Regions from separate parts of the Variovorax sp. W1I1 genome, predicted to be linked through region 2. Evidence: riboswitches for the same ligand, from Rfam matches in the RefSeq annotation. Region 2 holds a riboswitch; the other holds the start of a gene.

Region 1 (6,623 bases), 1.6 Mb from region 2:
GGTTCGCTGACCGAGCAGTTCCAGCAGATCGCCAGCACCGCGTTGCAGGACGCGGCCCAGCTCAAGGTCCCCGCCATGGCCCAGCCGCTGGCCGATGCGGTCGGCAAGGCGATGGGCAAGACGACGGCCGCCGCGAAGAAGCCCGCGGCCAAGACTGCGGCAAGAACCACGGCCAAAAAGGCGGCAACGCCCGCCGCAAAGAAAAAGACGTCGGCCGCCGCGCGCAAGCGAACCACCGGCCGCCGCTGACGTCCCACACATTCCACTTTTGAAGAGAACGGGTTGGCACGCATCATGAAGTTGTTTCCCACCGGCCATGCCACCCATCCGCAATGGCGCATGGCCGCCGGCCTCGTGCTGGCCCAGTTGCGCGCGCAGATGGCCTTGCCCGACTACGCGTCGTCCCCGACGCTCGGGCTGCTCTACATCACCGACCACTACGCGTCCGAGGCGCAGGAGATCCTCGATCACCTGAGCGCCGAGTTGCCCGAGGTGACCGACTGGTCGGGCACCGTCGGCATCGGCGTCTCGGCCAACAACGCCGAGTACTTCGACGAGCCCGGCATGAGCCTCATGCTCTGCGCACTGCCGAGCGATCAATACCGCGTGTTCTCGGGCGTGGCGCCACTGAGCAATTCGGAAATGAGCGGCTTCGAGGCGCACACCGCGCTCGTCCACGCCGACCCCGCGACGCCCGACCTCACCGAGCTGATCGGCGAGATGGCCGGCCGCGTCGACACCGGCTATCTCTTTGGCGGACTCTCGTCGGGCCGCGGCGGCGCGCTGCAATTCGCGGTGGGCGGCAACGGCAACATCCGCGGGCATGGCGCGGCGGGTGGCGTGTTTTCGGGTGGCCTGTCGGGCGTGGTGTTCGGCGAAGGCGTGCGGGTGGTCTCGCGCGTCACGCAGGGCTGCCAGCCGCTGCGCTCGGGCGTGCGCGAGCGCGAGATCACCGAGGCCGACGGAAACCTCCTGCTCAAGCTCGACGGCGAGCCTGCGCTCGACGTGCTGCTGGCCGACCTGCAGGTGTCGCTCGAACGGCCGCAGGAGGCCATCGACGCGGTGCGCAACACGCTGGTCGGCTTGGCCGACGCCGGCAGCGACGGCGTGCGCCGCACCGGCGACCTGGGCGCCGACGTGCTGGTGCGCCACATCATCGGCCTGGACCCGACGCGCCGCGGCATCGCGATCGCCGACACGGCCGAGGCCGGCATGCGGCTGACCTTCTGCCGCCGCAATGCGCAGGCTGCGCGGGCCGACCTGATGCGCATCTGCGCGGAGATCCGCGAAGAGCTGGAGCCGGAAGAACAGACGCTGGCCACCGCCCGCGCCGTTGCTGCCGGCGAAGCCGAAGCGGCGCCGCACCCCGCGCGCCGCATCGCAGGCGCGGTGTACGTGAGCTGCTCCGGGCGCGGCGGCCCGCACTTCGGCGCACCGGGCGCCGAACTGCAGATCGTGCGCCACGCGCTGGGCGACGTGCCGCTGGTCGGCTTCTTCGCCGCGGGCGAAATCGCCCGCCATCACCTGTATGGCTATACCGGCGTGTTGACGGTGTTCACCAGCAAGGACTGACGGGCGAAAAAACGACGGCCGGGTTTTCGACCGCGGCCGCCGTCGCTAGAATCCGCCCGCTTTCTTGAATCTCTGCTGCTGCAAGAAAGAGTGATCCGTGCGCCTCGAGGCGCGCGGTCGATCTCTTTCGCCTCGCCACGCAATGCTGGCCGGGGCTGGAAACCGACATGGTTTCCCCAATGGAACAGCAGCCATGAGCAGCAATCATTTTTCGAGACTCCAGCGCACCTTTTCGCGCGCTGGCATCGCCGTCGACTATCGCGACGGCGTCTATCACCTGCACAACGAGGTTTCACAGGCGACGGTGCTTCTGCCGCAAAGCCTTCCCCTGGAAGAGAAGGCGGTGAACCAGTTGCTGGCCTTTGCCAGCGTCCGCTCGCCCGATGGCGAGAAGGGCGTCTGCAAGGCCTGCGCGACGCCCGATTTCCATCCGGGCTCCGTGGCGCCGGTCGGGAGCGTCGTGGCGACCGACGCGGACTTCGTCATTCCCGCAGCGGTGGGCACCGACATCAACTGCGGCATGCGCCTCTTGACCACCGGCCTCACGCTGGACCAGGTGGCGCCGCACAAGACACGGCTCATCGAACGCCTCACGCGCAGCCTGCTCGACAACGGCCGCGACGTGCCGGTGCACACAGCGGCTTTCAAGGCGCTGTTCGACGTGGGGCCGGCCGCATTTCTCGATGCCGTTCAGGGCAGCGGGCTCTGGTCGTCCTGCGACCGCGACCGGCTGCAGGCGGAGATCGACCGCTGCATCGGCCTTGCGAGCTTCGGCGGCAATGCGCGGCATGCGCCGCAGGCTTACACCGGCGCGCGCCACGAGGTTTTTCGGGACCCATGCCTCGGCACGCCGGGCGGCGGAAACCACTTCGTGGAACTGCAGGTGGTCGACAAGGTGATGGACCGGCACGCGGCCTACCGCGCCGGCCTCAAGGCCGGCGAAGTGGTGGTGATGATTCACAGCGGTTCGCGCGACATCGGCTTCCACGTCGGTGGGCGCTGGATGGACCGGGCGAAGGCCGAATGGCCGCAGGGCCTGCGCCATCCCCGCAGCGGCCTGTACGGACTCTCCGGTTCGTTGGCCGAGGAGTACCTGGAGGCGATGGGTGTGGCGGCGCGCTATGCCTGGGCCAACCGTGTTGTGCTGGCCGAACTGGTGCGCAAGGACATGGCGGAGCTGCTGGGCGCGACGGCATCGAAGCTCGTGGTCGACGTGCCGCACAACGTGGTGCTGCGCGAGCACGGGATGAACATCCACCGCAAGGGCGCAACGCCGGCCCACGAAGGAGACCTGGCGCTGATTCCGGGTTCGATGGGCGATCACTCGTACCTCGCGACCGGCCTGGGTCATGAAGACTGGTTGTGGTCGTGCAGCCATGGCGCCGGCCGCCGGATGCGGCGCCAGGAGGTGCGTGCCTTGCGCGGTGCCGCGAACCAGGACGAAAACGCCAGCTGGCAATGTGTGACTCTGCGCGAGGAGCGCAGGATCGAGGAGGCGCCGCAGGCCTACAAGCCCATCGGCGCGGTGATCGACGCACAGGAAAGCGCGGGCCTGATTCGTTGCGCGGTGCGGCTGAAACCCTGGATCACCTTCAAGGCGTGACCCAGGGCCGCGATTGTCAGCCCAATGCGGGTTGCGCGATTCGCGGTGCCGGCGCCGGCATGCCGGTGAACGCAAAGTCCACCTCCGGCACGAGCCCGCTCACGATCCGCGCGATCGACTTGCCCGAACCGCACGCGTGCGTCCAGCCCAGCGTGCCGTGGCCGGTGTTCAGGTACAGGTTCGGCAGTTTCGTCTTGCCGATCATCGGCACGTTGCTCGGCGTCGCGGGGCGCAAGCCCGTCCAGAACTGGGCCTGCGTGGTGTCGCCGGCACCGGGGAACAGCTCTTCGACGCGCCGCACGATGGCTTCGCAGCGCACGCGGTTCAGGTCGCGGTCGTAGCCGTTGAGTTCGGCCGTGCCCGCGATGCGCAAGCGGTCGCCCGACTCGGACGTGTAGCGCGAGAACACCAGCTTGTATTCGTCGTCGGTCAGCGAGACCTGGTGCGCCTTCGAGGCGTCCTTCACGGGCAGCGTCACCGAATAGCCCTTGGCCGGGTAGATCGGCAGGCGGATGCCCAGTGGCGCCGCGTACAGCGGGCTCAGCGAACCCATCGCCAGCACGAACGCGTCGCCGCGGATGCGCTGGAAGCGGCCTTCGTTGTCGGTCGCCTCGACGTGGTCGATGCTGCCGCCGGCTTCGCGCAGTGCCGTGACCGTGTGGCTCATGAGGAACTTCACGCCAGCCGCGGCCGCGAGGCCGACCAGTTCGCGGGCGAAGCGGTTGGCGTCGCCCGATTCGTCCTCGGCCGTGTAGGTGGCGCCGGCCAGCTGGGGCCGGATGTGGGCGAGGGCGGGCTCGATCTTCACCGCCTCGTCGGCCGAGATCACCAGCCGTTCGCAGCCGAGGGCGCGCATCTGCTCGGCCGGCTTGAGTGCGCCGTCGAACTCCTTCTGCGTCGTATAGAAATGCAGGATGCCTTGGGTGCGCTGGTCGTAGCTCAGGCCCGTATCGCGGCGCAGCTGTTGCAGCGTGTCGCGGCTGTAGGTGCCCAGGCGCACGATCTGCTCGATGTTGTGCTTCGTGCGCGCCGGGGTGCACTCGCGCAGGAACTGCAGGCCCCAGAGCCACTGGCGCATGTCGGCGCGGATGCGAAAGAGCAGCGGGGCGTCTTCCTTGCCCAGCCACTGCAGCACCTTGAGCGGCGCGCTGGGGTTGGCCCAGGGTTCGGCATGGCTCACGGAGATCTGCCCGCCGTTGGCGAAGCTGGTTTCGGCGGCCGGGGTGGCCTGCCGGTCGATGACGGTCACTTCGTGGCCGAGTTGCTGGAGGTAATAAGCCGAAGTCACGCCGAGCAGGCCGGCGCCAAGAACGATCACGCGCATTGCAAGTACCTTTGAGGTGCAGCGCTTGAATGGCGGATGTGGTGTGCTATTCAATCAATAGCAAGCAACCGGACGTCCGCCGTCCAAGTTGCCGCTCCCCCTGTCCTCGATACCTGAGAGATTCACCTGTTGCGCCTTGCAACGGGTTTGCTCCTTCGGTGCATCGCGACACCTTTGCGGGGTGCGATGGCTCTCCAGACGGCGTTTGATTTGATGCAGTACTGACCCCTTGCCGAAATTACAAAGAACTTCGTTGGGCCGACCTGAGCGTTTATGGGAGTTTGCGCCTTCGGTAGGGCCACCGGGGTGGCCCGCTCTCCTGCAGTGGGGGCGATTGTAGGTGGGGCCCCGCGGATGCGCCAACCCTGGATTTCGGCCCTGTGGGCCGGTGGGATAATCTCCCGTTCATTCGCCAAAGGGCGATCGTTCGACAACAAACAGGGGACCCCATGATCCTGGTAACCGGCGGCGCAGGCTTCATTGGCGCCAATTTCGTACTCGACTGGATCGCGCAGAGCGATGAGCCGGTCGTGAACCTCGACAAACTGACCTACGCGGGCAACCTCGAGACACTCGCGTCCCTCAAGGACAACCCGAAGCACATCTTCGTCCAGGGCGACATCGGCGACAGCGCCCTGCTCGACCGCCTCCTGGCCGAGCACAAGCCCCGCGCCGTCGTGAACTTCGCCGCCGAATCGCACGTCGACCGCTCGATCCACGGCCCCGAAGACTTCGTGCAGACCAACGTGCTGGGCACCTTCCGCCTGCTCGAATCCGTGCGCGGTTTCTGGAATGCGCTGCCGGCCGACCAGAAGGCCGCCTTCCGCTTCCTGCACGTGTCGACCGACGAGGTCTACGGCTCGCTCTCCAAGACCGACCCGGCATTCACCGAAGAGAACAAGTACGAGCCCAACAGCCCCTACTCGGCCAGCAAGGCCGCCAGCGACCACCTCGTGCGCGCCTGGCACCACACCTACGGCCTGCCGGTGGTCACCACCAACTGCTCGAACAACTACGGGCCGTTCCATTTCCCCGAGAAGCTCATCCCCCTGATGATCGTCAACGCACTCGCAGGCAAGCCGCTGCCCGTGTACGGCGACGGCATGCAGGTGCGCGACTGGCTCTACGTGAAGGACCACTGCAGCGCCATCCGCCGCGTGCTCGAAGCCGGCAAGCTCGGCGAGACCTACAACGTCGGCGGCTGGAACGAGAAGCCCAACATCGAGATCGTCACCACGGTCTGCGCGCTGCTCGACGAACTGAGCCCCAAGGCCGATGGCAAGCCGTACAAGGAACAGATCACTTACGTGACCGACCGCCCGGGCCACGACCGCCGCTACGCCATCGATGCGCGCAAGCTCGAGCGCGAGCTCGGCTGGAAGCCCGCCGAAACCTTCGACAGCGGCATCCGCAAGACGGTCGAGTGGTACCTCGCGAACGGCGAGTGGGTGCGCAACGTGCAGAGCGGTGCGTACCGCGAATGGGTCGAGAAGCAATACGACGCGAAGGCGGCGGCATGAAGCTGCTGCTGCTGGGCAAGGGCGGACAGGTCGGCTGGGAACTGCAGCGCAGCCTCGCGCCCCTGGGCGAACTGGTCGCGCTCGATTTCGACAGCACCGACTTCAACGCCGACTTCAGCCGCCCCGAGCAACTGGCCGAGACCGTGCTGAAGGTGCGGCCCGACGTCATCGTCAATGCCGCCGCGCACACCGCGGTCGACAAGGCCGAGAGCGAGCCCGACTTTGCCCGCAAGCTCAACGCCACCTCGCCCGGCGTGGTGGCCGAAGCCGCGCAGCAGATCGGCGCGCTGATGGTTCACTACTCGACCGACTACGTCTTCGACGGCAGCGGTAGCAAGCCCTGGAAGGAAGACGATGCGACCGGTCCGCTCAGCATCTACGGCAGCACCAAGCTCGAAGGCGAGCAACTGGTGGCAAAGCACTGCGCGAAGCACCTGATCTTTCGCACCAGCTGGGTCTATGCCGCACGCGGCGGCAACTTCGCCAAGACCATGCTGCGCATCGCCAAGGAGCGCGACAAGCTCACGGTCATCGACGACCAGTTCGGTGCGCCCACCGGCGCCGAGCTGCTGGCCGACATCACCGCGCACGCCATTCGCGCGAC
Region 2 (6,623 bases):
TGGCGCCCATCATTCGGCAGTACATCCAGCTGATCGGCAGCACGGCCGCGTTGCCCAGCGGTGCGGCTGAAACAGCACCTACGCCGTTCGATGCCACGCCGGCCGTCGCATGGCCCGGCAGGTACGGCACGAGGTCTTCGACCACGCACACCGGGCCGACGCCCGGGCCGCCGCCGCCGTGCGGAATGCAGAAGGTCTTGTGCAGGTTCAGGTGGCTCACGTCGCCGCCGAACTCGCCCGGTGCGGCCACGCCGACCAGCGCATTCATGTTGGCGCCATCGACGTACACGCGGCCGCCGTGTTCATGCACCAGCTCGCAGAGTTCCTTCACGCGCGTCTCGAACACGCCGTGCGTGCTGGGGTAGGTGATCATCACCGCGGCCAGCTTGTCGCTGTGCTTCTCGCAGGCGCGCTTCAAGTCGTCCATGTCGACGTTGCCCTGCGCATCGCAGGCCGTCACCACCACCTGCAGGCCCACCATCTGCGCGCTCGCGGGATTGGTGCCGTGCGCCGACGAGGGAATCAGGCAGATGTTGCGGTGGCCCTGGCCCTTGGCTTCATGGAACGACTTGATGGCCAGGAGGCCCGCGTACTCGCCCTGCGATCCCGCATTGGGCTGCAGGCTGATGCCCGCGTAGCCGGTCGCTTCACAGAGCCACGCGCGCAGTTGCGCATCGAGCTGCGCATAGCCCAGCTGCTGCTCGGCGGGCGCGAAGGGGTGGATGTTCGCGAACTCGGGCCAGGTGATCGGGATCATCTCGCTGGTCGCGTTGAGCTTCATCGTGCAACTGCCGAGCGGGATCATGCTGCGGTCGAGCGCCAGGTCCTTGTCCGAGAGACTGCGGATGTAGCGCAGCATCGCCGTCTCGCTCTTGTGCGTGTTGAACACCGGGTGGGTGAGGAATGCGCTGGTGCGGCGCAGGTCCTCGGGCAGGCGCGGCGCGGCGTTGGCGAGGTCGTCGAAGCGCGGCATCGCGGTGCCGGCGGGCACGAACAGGGCCCAGAGGGTTTCGATGTCGGCGCGCGTCGTGGTTTCGTCCAGCGAGATGCCCAGGTGCTGTTGCAGCCGCTGGCGCAGGTTGACGCCGGCGGCGGTGGCGCGCTCGATGATCTTCGGCGTGTCGTCGCCGGTGCGGATCGTGAGCGAATCGAAAGCGAATTCGTTGACCGGCGCGCGGCCCATCTGCGTGAGGCCTTGCGCAAGGATGGCGGTGAGCGCTGCCACGCGCTGCGCGATGCGGGCGAGGCCATCGGGCCCGTGGTACACGGCGTACATGCTGGCCACGACGGCCGGCAGCACCTGCGCGGTGCAGATGTTGGAAGTGGCCTTCTCGCGGCGGATGTGCTGCTCGCGCGTCTGCAGCGCGAGGCGGTACGCGGGCTGGCCGTGCGAGTCGACGCTCACGCCGACCAGGCGGCCCGGCAGCGAGCGCTTGAACGAATCGCGGCAAGCGAGGTACGCGGCGTGCGGGCCGCCGTTGCACAGCGGCATGCCGAAGCGCTGCGTGGTGCCGCAGACGATGTCGGCATCCCATTCGCCGGGGGGAGCGAGCAGCGTCAGCGCCAGCAGGTCGGCGGCCACGCAGAACGCGGCGTCGCATTGATGGGCATGGCCCGCGAGCGGGCGCAGGTCGTGCACATGGCCGGTGGTGGCGGGGTACTGCGCGAGCACGCCGAAGAATTCGCAGCTCGCCATCAGGTGCGGCAGCGTCTCGGAGACGGTGCTCACCTTGACCTCGATGCCCAGCGGCGCGGCGCGCGTCCTGATGACTTCGATGGTCTGCGGATGGCAGTCGCCAGAGACCAGGAACACGTTGCTCTTGCTCTTCACGCTGCGCTTGGCGAGCGTCATCGCCTCGGCCGCGGCCGTGGCTTCGTCGAGCATCGACGCGTTGGCGATGGCCATGCCCGTGAGGTCGCACACCATCGTCTGGAAGTTGAGCAGGGCCTCCATGCGGCCCTGCGAAATCTCGGCCTGGTAGGGCGTGTAGGCGGTGTACCAGGCGGGGTTCTCCAGCACGTTGCGCAAGATCACGCCCGGTGTGTGCGTGCCGTAGTAGCCCTGGCCGATGAAGCTCTTGAACACCTTGTTCTTCGACGCCATCGCCTTCAGCTCGGCCAGCGCCTCGGCTTCGGTCACCGGGGCCGGCAGGCGCATCGGCTTCGCGCGGCGAATGGCCGCGGGCACGATGCCGTCGATGAGCTCCGCCCGCGTCTCCGAGCCGATCACCGGCAGCATGCGCGCCTCGTCCGCCGCATCGATGCCGATGTGGCGGGCGAGAAATTCTTCGGCGTTCTCTAGTTCTTGCAAAGAGGGAAGGGCGGGAATCGGCATGGCGGTGAAGGCTCGAGGAGAAGAAGGAAAGGCGGGCGAACGCTGGGGGTCAGGATTCGGCGGCGAACTTGTCGTAGGTGGCAGCGTCGAGCAGGGCATCGAGCTGCGCGGGCTCGCTCAGCTTGACCTTGAAGAACCAGCCGGTGGCCAGCGGGTCGCTGTTGGCGAGCGAGGGGTCGGCGCGCAGTGCTTCGTTCACTTCGGTGATCTCGCCCGAGACGGGCATGAACACATCGGCCGCGGCCTTCACCGATTCGACGACGCCGGCGACTTCGCCCTGCGCGAAGGTCTTGCCGACTTCGGGCAGGTCGACGAACACGACATCGCCCAGCGCGTCCTGCGCATGCACGGTGATGCCGACGGTGGCGGCGCCGCCTTCGGCCGAGACCCACTCATGGTCCTTGGTGTACTTGATGCTCATGGGAAAACTCCTCGTGGAAAAAATTGAATAAGGGAATGCAGAGCCTAGCCGCGGTCAGCCGCGATCAGCCTCGGTAGTAGCGGGTCGGCACAAAGGGCAGGGTCGAGACTTCCATCGGCACCGGCTTGCCGCGCACGATGGCCTGCACGCGCGTGCCGGGCTCGGAGAACGCGGTGGCCACGTAGCCCATCGCGATGCAGCGGTCGGCCGTCGGGCCGAGCAGGCCGCTGGTGACGATGCCGATGTCCTGGCCTTCGAAGGATTGCAGCAGCGTGCCGTCGCGCACCGGAATGCGCTCCAGCGCGACGAGGCCGACGCGCTTGCGCTTCAAGGTGTCGTGGTCGGTGTGGCCTGCGGCGCCGACGGTCGCGGCTGTGAGCTGGGCGAGGATCTTTGCCGCGCCCGGGAACCCGCCTTCGCGCGCACCGCCGGCACGGCGCACCTTCTGCATCGCCCAGTTGAGCGAGGCTTCGACGGGCGTGGTGGTGGTGTCGATGTCGTTGCCGTAGAGGCAGAGGCCCGCCTCGAGCCGCAGCGAATTACGCGCGCCCAGGCCGATGGGCTTGACCTCGGGCTGCGCCAGCAGCAGGCGGGCGAGGGCGTCGGCGTCCTTGCCGGCCACGGAGATCTCGAAACCGTCTTCGCCCGTGTAGCCGCTGCGCGTGACGAAGGCGGGGATGCCGCCGATCTGCACCGCGCCGCCCGTCATGAACACGAAGCGCTCGATGCCGGGCGACAGCCGCGCCAGCGTGGCCGCGGCCTGCGGGCCCTGCAGCGCGAGCAGCGCGTGGTCGGGCAGGGGCTGCACCTCGCAGCGCGAGCCGATCTTCTGCTGGATGTGCGCGATGTCCGCCACCTTGCAGGCACCGTTCACGATCACGAAGATCGAGCCGTGGCCTTCGTTGAAGAACATCAGGTCGTCGAGGATGCCGCCCTCATCGTTCAACAGCAGACCGTAGCGCTGTTTGCCGGCGGGCAGGTCGATCACATCGACGGGCATCAAGGTCTCGAAGGCCGCTGCGGCGTCGGGGCCGACGAGGCGCAGCTGGCCCATGTGGGAAATGTCGAAGAGGCCGGCCGCATCGCGCGTGTGCTTGTGCTCGGCCATGAGGCCGGCCGGGTACTGGACCGGCATCGAATAGCCCGCGAAGGGCACCATGCGCGCGCCGAGCTCCACGTGGAGGTCGTACAGCGGCGTCTTGAGAAGTTGGGTATGGGTATCGGGAGCGGAAGAAGCGGCCACGGGGCACTCCAAAGGGGCAGTCGAAATCCATGGCTGCAACGCCACGGGCCACCCCTGCTGTCCGCTTTACCTGAGAGATTCGCCCCACGATCGGGGTTTGCTCCTTCGGTGGGCCGGTGCAATGCATGTGTGCATGCAACGGCCTCTCTCCAGCAAGGAAACGCCGGTGTGAACCGGCGCCTTGTCAGTCCTTTTGCCTGAGCGTTCGGGGATCCCCTGCGCCTTCGGCGGCCCCGTCGTGCGGGGCTCTCTCCTGACCCCGCCGAGTGTAGTGGACGAATCGCACGACTTCCGAATCCAGAGCGTCGGGGCGGGGTTTCGGTCATCGATGCGGGGCGGCAAGACCGCACCGAGGCCTGAACAGATCAATCTGGTGAGCCTCTTCTTTTGGCACTAGCATATTGGGCACACAACACACCCCCAAAGGAACGCAAAGAATGACAGATGCCAGAAATATGAGCTTCGCGGATATCCAGAAGCGCATCCAGGAAATGGACAATGAACGGGCCCAACTGGAGCTGGCATTGCAGGCCAAGCGTGGAGAAGAATTGAAGGTGCTGGCCGATGCCTATGCGAAGAAACTCGAGGCAGCCGGTTTCAGCATCCCGGAGGGCAAGGCCGCGCTGGACCCCTACGACAAATCGGGCGCAAAACGCACGCGTTCACCCAATGGCAGCCAGGCATCGGAAGCCAAGGCCTATGTGAAGGGCACCGTGTACAAGGATCCCAATTCCAGCGCGACCTGGACGGGGGGAACAAAAGGCCGACAACCGCCGTGGCTCATTGCCGCCCTCGAAGGCGCGCCGGACAAGAGCAAGGCTTACGAAAATCTGGCTGTAGGCGGCGACCACGTCAATAACGGTTGATGGCATTCAATGCCGGGTTTCGCCGGCCAGCACGCCGGCGATCGTTGCTGGAAACGTCGAGGCGGTTCATCATTTTTTCAAAAATGATCTGAATGGAAATGCAAAAGCCGTGATATCTGCGGAGATACCGTGTTGCATATTGCCGCCCGCCACAACAAGACCGCGGAAGTTCAAGCGATAGAGGTCTTGCTGATTGCCCATTGCCGCGTCGAGTTCAATACGCCAAACGGGAGTGGAATTTGCGCGGGGGATATGCGGGATCAAATGAGCGAGGCCAATGTCTCGAACAATGACCGATACCGCGAGATATTCAAGGACCGTCTGGAATGGGGCATGGTGGACGATGGTCCGCCCGAGAGAGTGGAAATCAGATCCAGAAAAATCTGATCGAGTCTTCGCGGTGTCCGGGAAATACCGCGGCTCGTCGGAGTGGGAGCGCAGATGCGACTTCAATGCACCACTTCCGCGGGCGGCAGCAGCCGCTCGATGCGCTCCCGCAGCGATTCGGCCCGCTCGGCGCCGGCCGTCTTCTCGATTTCACTGAGCATCAGCGCGGCGATGGTCAGCATCGCCTCGCGGTCGCGGGCTTCGCGCAGGGCGTCGCGCATCTGCAGGGCGAACTTGGGGTCGCGCCGCACGAACATGCGCTCGCAGATGTCGAACAAAAACATCCGCGTGGTGGCCAGCGAGCGCTTGCCGTCGAAAGTGTCGGCCGAGGTGGCGATGCGGATCGGGTCGACGGCCGGCACCGGCATCGGAGTTGGTACAGCCGCAGCAGCGGCCATCGCCTGCGCATCCTGCAGATAGCCCCTGCTCACCAGCGCCAGGATCGCCTGCTCCGCCTCGGTGCGGTTCGCGAACAGCGGGCTGAAGTCGGTCAGCGAGCGCCGGCCGTCGGCCATCAGCAGCAGGGCGCGTTCACGCTGGCTGAGCGTGCGCTGCCCGCCCTGGAGTTCGTCGCGTGCCTTGTCGGTCTTGGTGGGAAACATGGCGGCCACAGCTTTCGAAGATCGAAGGCTGCAGCATCGTCGCGAGCGGTGACATCTTCATGAACCTGTTCGGCTTACAGGGAGATCGCCGCCGCCGCGCCATCGGACGCTCAGGTCTTCAGGCGCCGGTGCTTTCCTTGCGGATCAGCCACTTGTCGCCCACGCGCTGCAGCTCCAGCGTCTTGCGGTCGGTGCTCTTGAGCTTGTCGGCGGTGTAGACCTGCTTAAAGCGCGCGCTGGCGGTCTGGCCGTTCACGCTGATGACGAGGTCGTCGACGGTCACGCTGATCTTCGACTTGTTCGAGATGCGGGTGCGCCGCTCGGCTTCCCACTGCTTCTTGTCCTGCTTCCTGGCCGGTGTGAAGTCGGGGGCGTAGGCGGCGAGGTAGCGGTCCACGTCGCGCGCGGACCAGGCGTCGGCCCAGGCGCGCACGGCGGTTTCGATTTCGGCGATGCCCGCGCTGGGCGCTTGCGCGGGAGCGGCCGCTGGCGCAGCCGGCGCCGGGGTCGCCGCTGCCCCAGCGGCCGCCGATGCGGCAGGTGCTGGTGGCTTTGCCGCGGGGGTGGCGACGGGCGTGGCAGCCAATGCGGCCGTGGACAGCAGCCCTGCGGCGAGCAGGCAGGTGGCGAGTCGATTCATGGAGCGGTTCCCTCGGTTGTCGGTTGTTGGCGTGGCGCCGATTCTGGCAGCGAACCGCTGCAGAGGCACCGGCGCCGCTACTTGAACCCGAGCGCCCGCGGCAGCCAGGTGCTGAGCGCAGGCACGAAG

What was found. Region 2 has a riboswitch for glycine ahead of gcvT (glycine cleavage system aminomethyltransferase GcvT). Riboswitches for the same ligand answer to the same signal wherever they lie in the genome.
Region 1: another riboswitch for glycine. It lies ahead of QFZ83_RS24640 (D-amino acid dehydrogenase); the one in region 2 lies ahead of gcvT (glycine cleavage system aminomethyltransferase GcvT).

Annotation. Positions count from the first base shown of each region.
Region 1 covers NZ_JAUSWZ010000001.1:5,258,111-5,264,733, reverse strand. The annotation lists gene QFZ83_RS24655 (PhaM family polyhydroxyalkanoate granule multifunctional regulatory protein) at 1-249, shown strand, start outside; gene QFZ83_RS24650 (FIST C-terminal domain-containing protein) at 295-1,572, shown strand; gene QFZ83_RS24645 (RtcB family protein) at 1,766-3,175, shown strand; gene QFZ83_RS24640 (D-amino acid dehydrogenase) at 3,192-4,499, opposite strand; glycine riboswitch at 4,590-4,707, opposite strand; glycine riboswitch at 4,741-4,831, opposite strand; gene rfbB (dTDP-glucose 4,6-dehydratase) at 4,949-6,019, shown strand; gene rfbD (dTDP-4-dehydrorhamnose reductase) at 6,016-6,623, shown strand, end outside.
Region 2 covers NZ_JAUSWZ010000001.1:3,643,393-3,650,015, reverse strand. The annotation lists gene gcvP (aminomethyl-transferring glycine dehydrogenase) at 1-2,335, opposite strand, end outside; gene gcvH (glycine cleavage system protein GcvH) at 2,385-2,756, opposite strand; gene gcvT (glycine cleavage system aminomethyltransferase GcvT) at 2,821-3,999, opposite strand; glycine riboswitch at 4,047-4,162, opposite strand; glycine riboswitch at 4,183-4,257, opposite strand; gene QFZ83_RS17025 (H-NS family nucleoid-associated regulatory protein) at 4,437-4,865, shown strand; gene QFZ83_RS17020 (hypothetical protein) at 4,935-5,318, opposite strand; gene QFZ83_RS17015 (hypothetical protein) at 5,315-5,854, opposite strand; gene QFZ83_RS17010 (DUF4440 domain-containing protein) at 5,973-6,494, opposite strand; gene QFZ83_RS17005 (TRAP transporter large permease) at 6,572-6,623, opposite strand, start outside.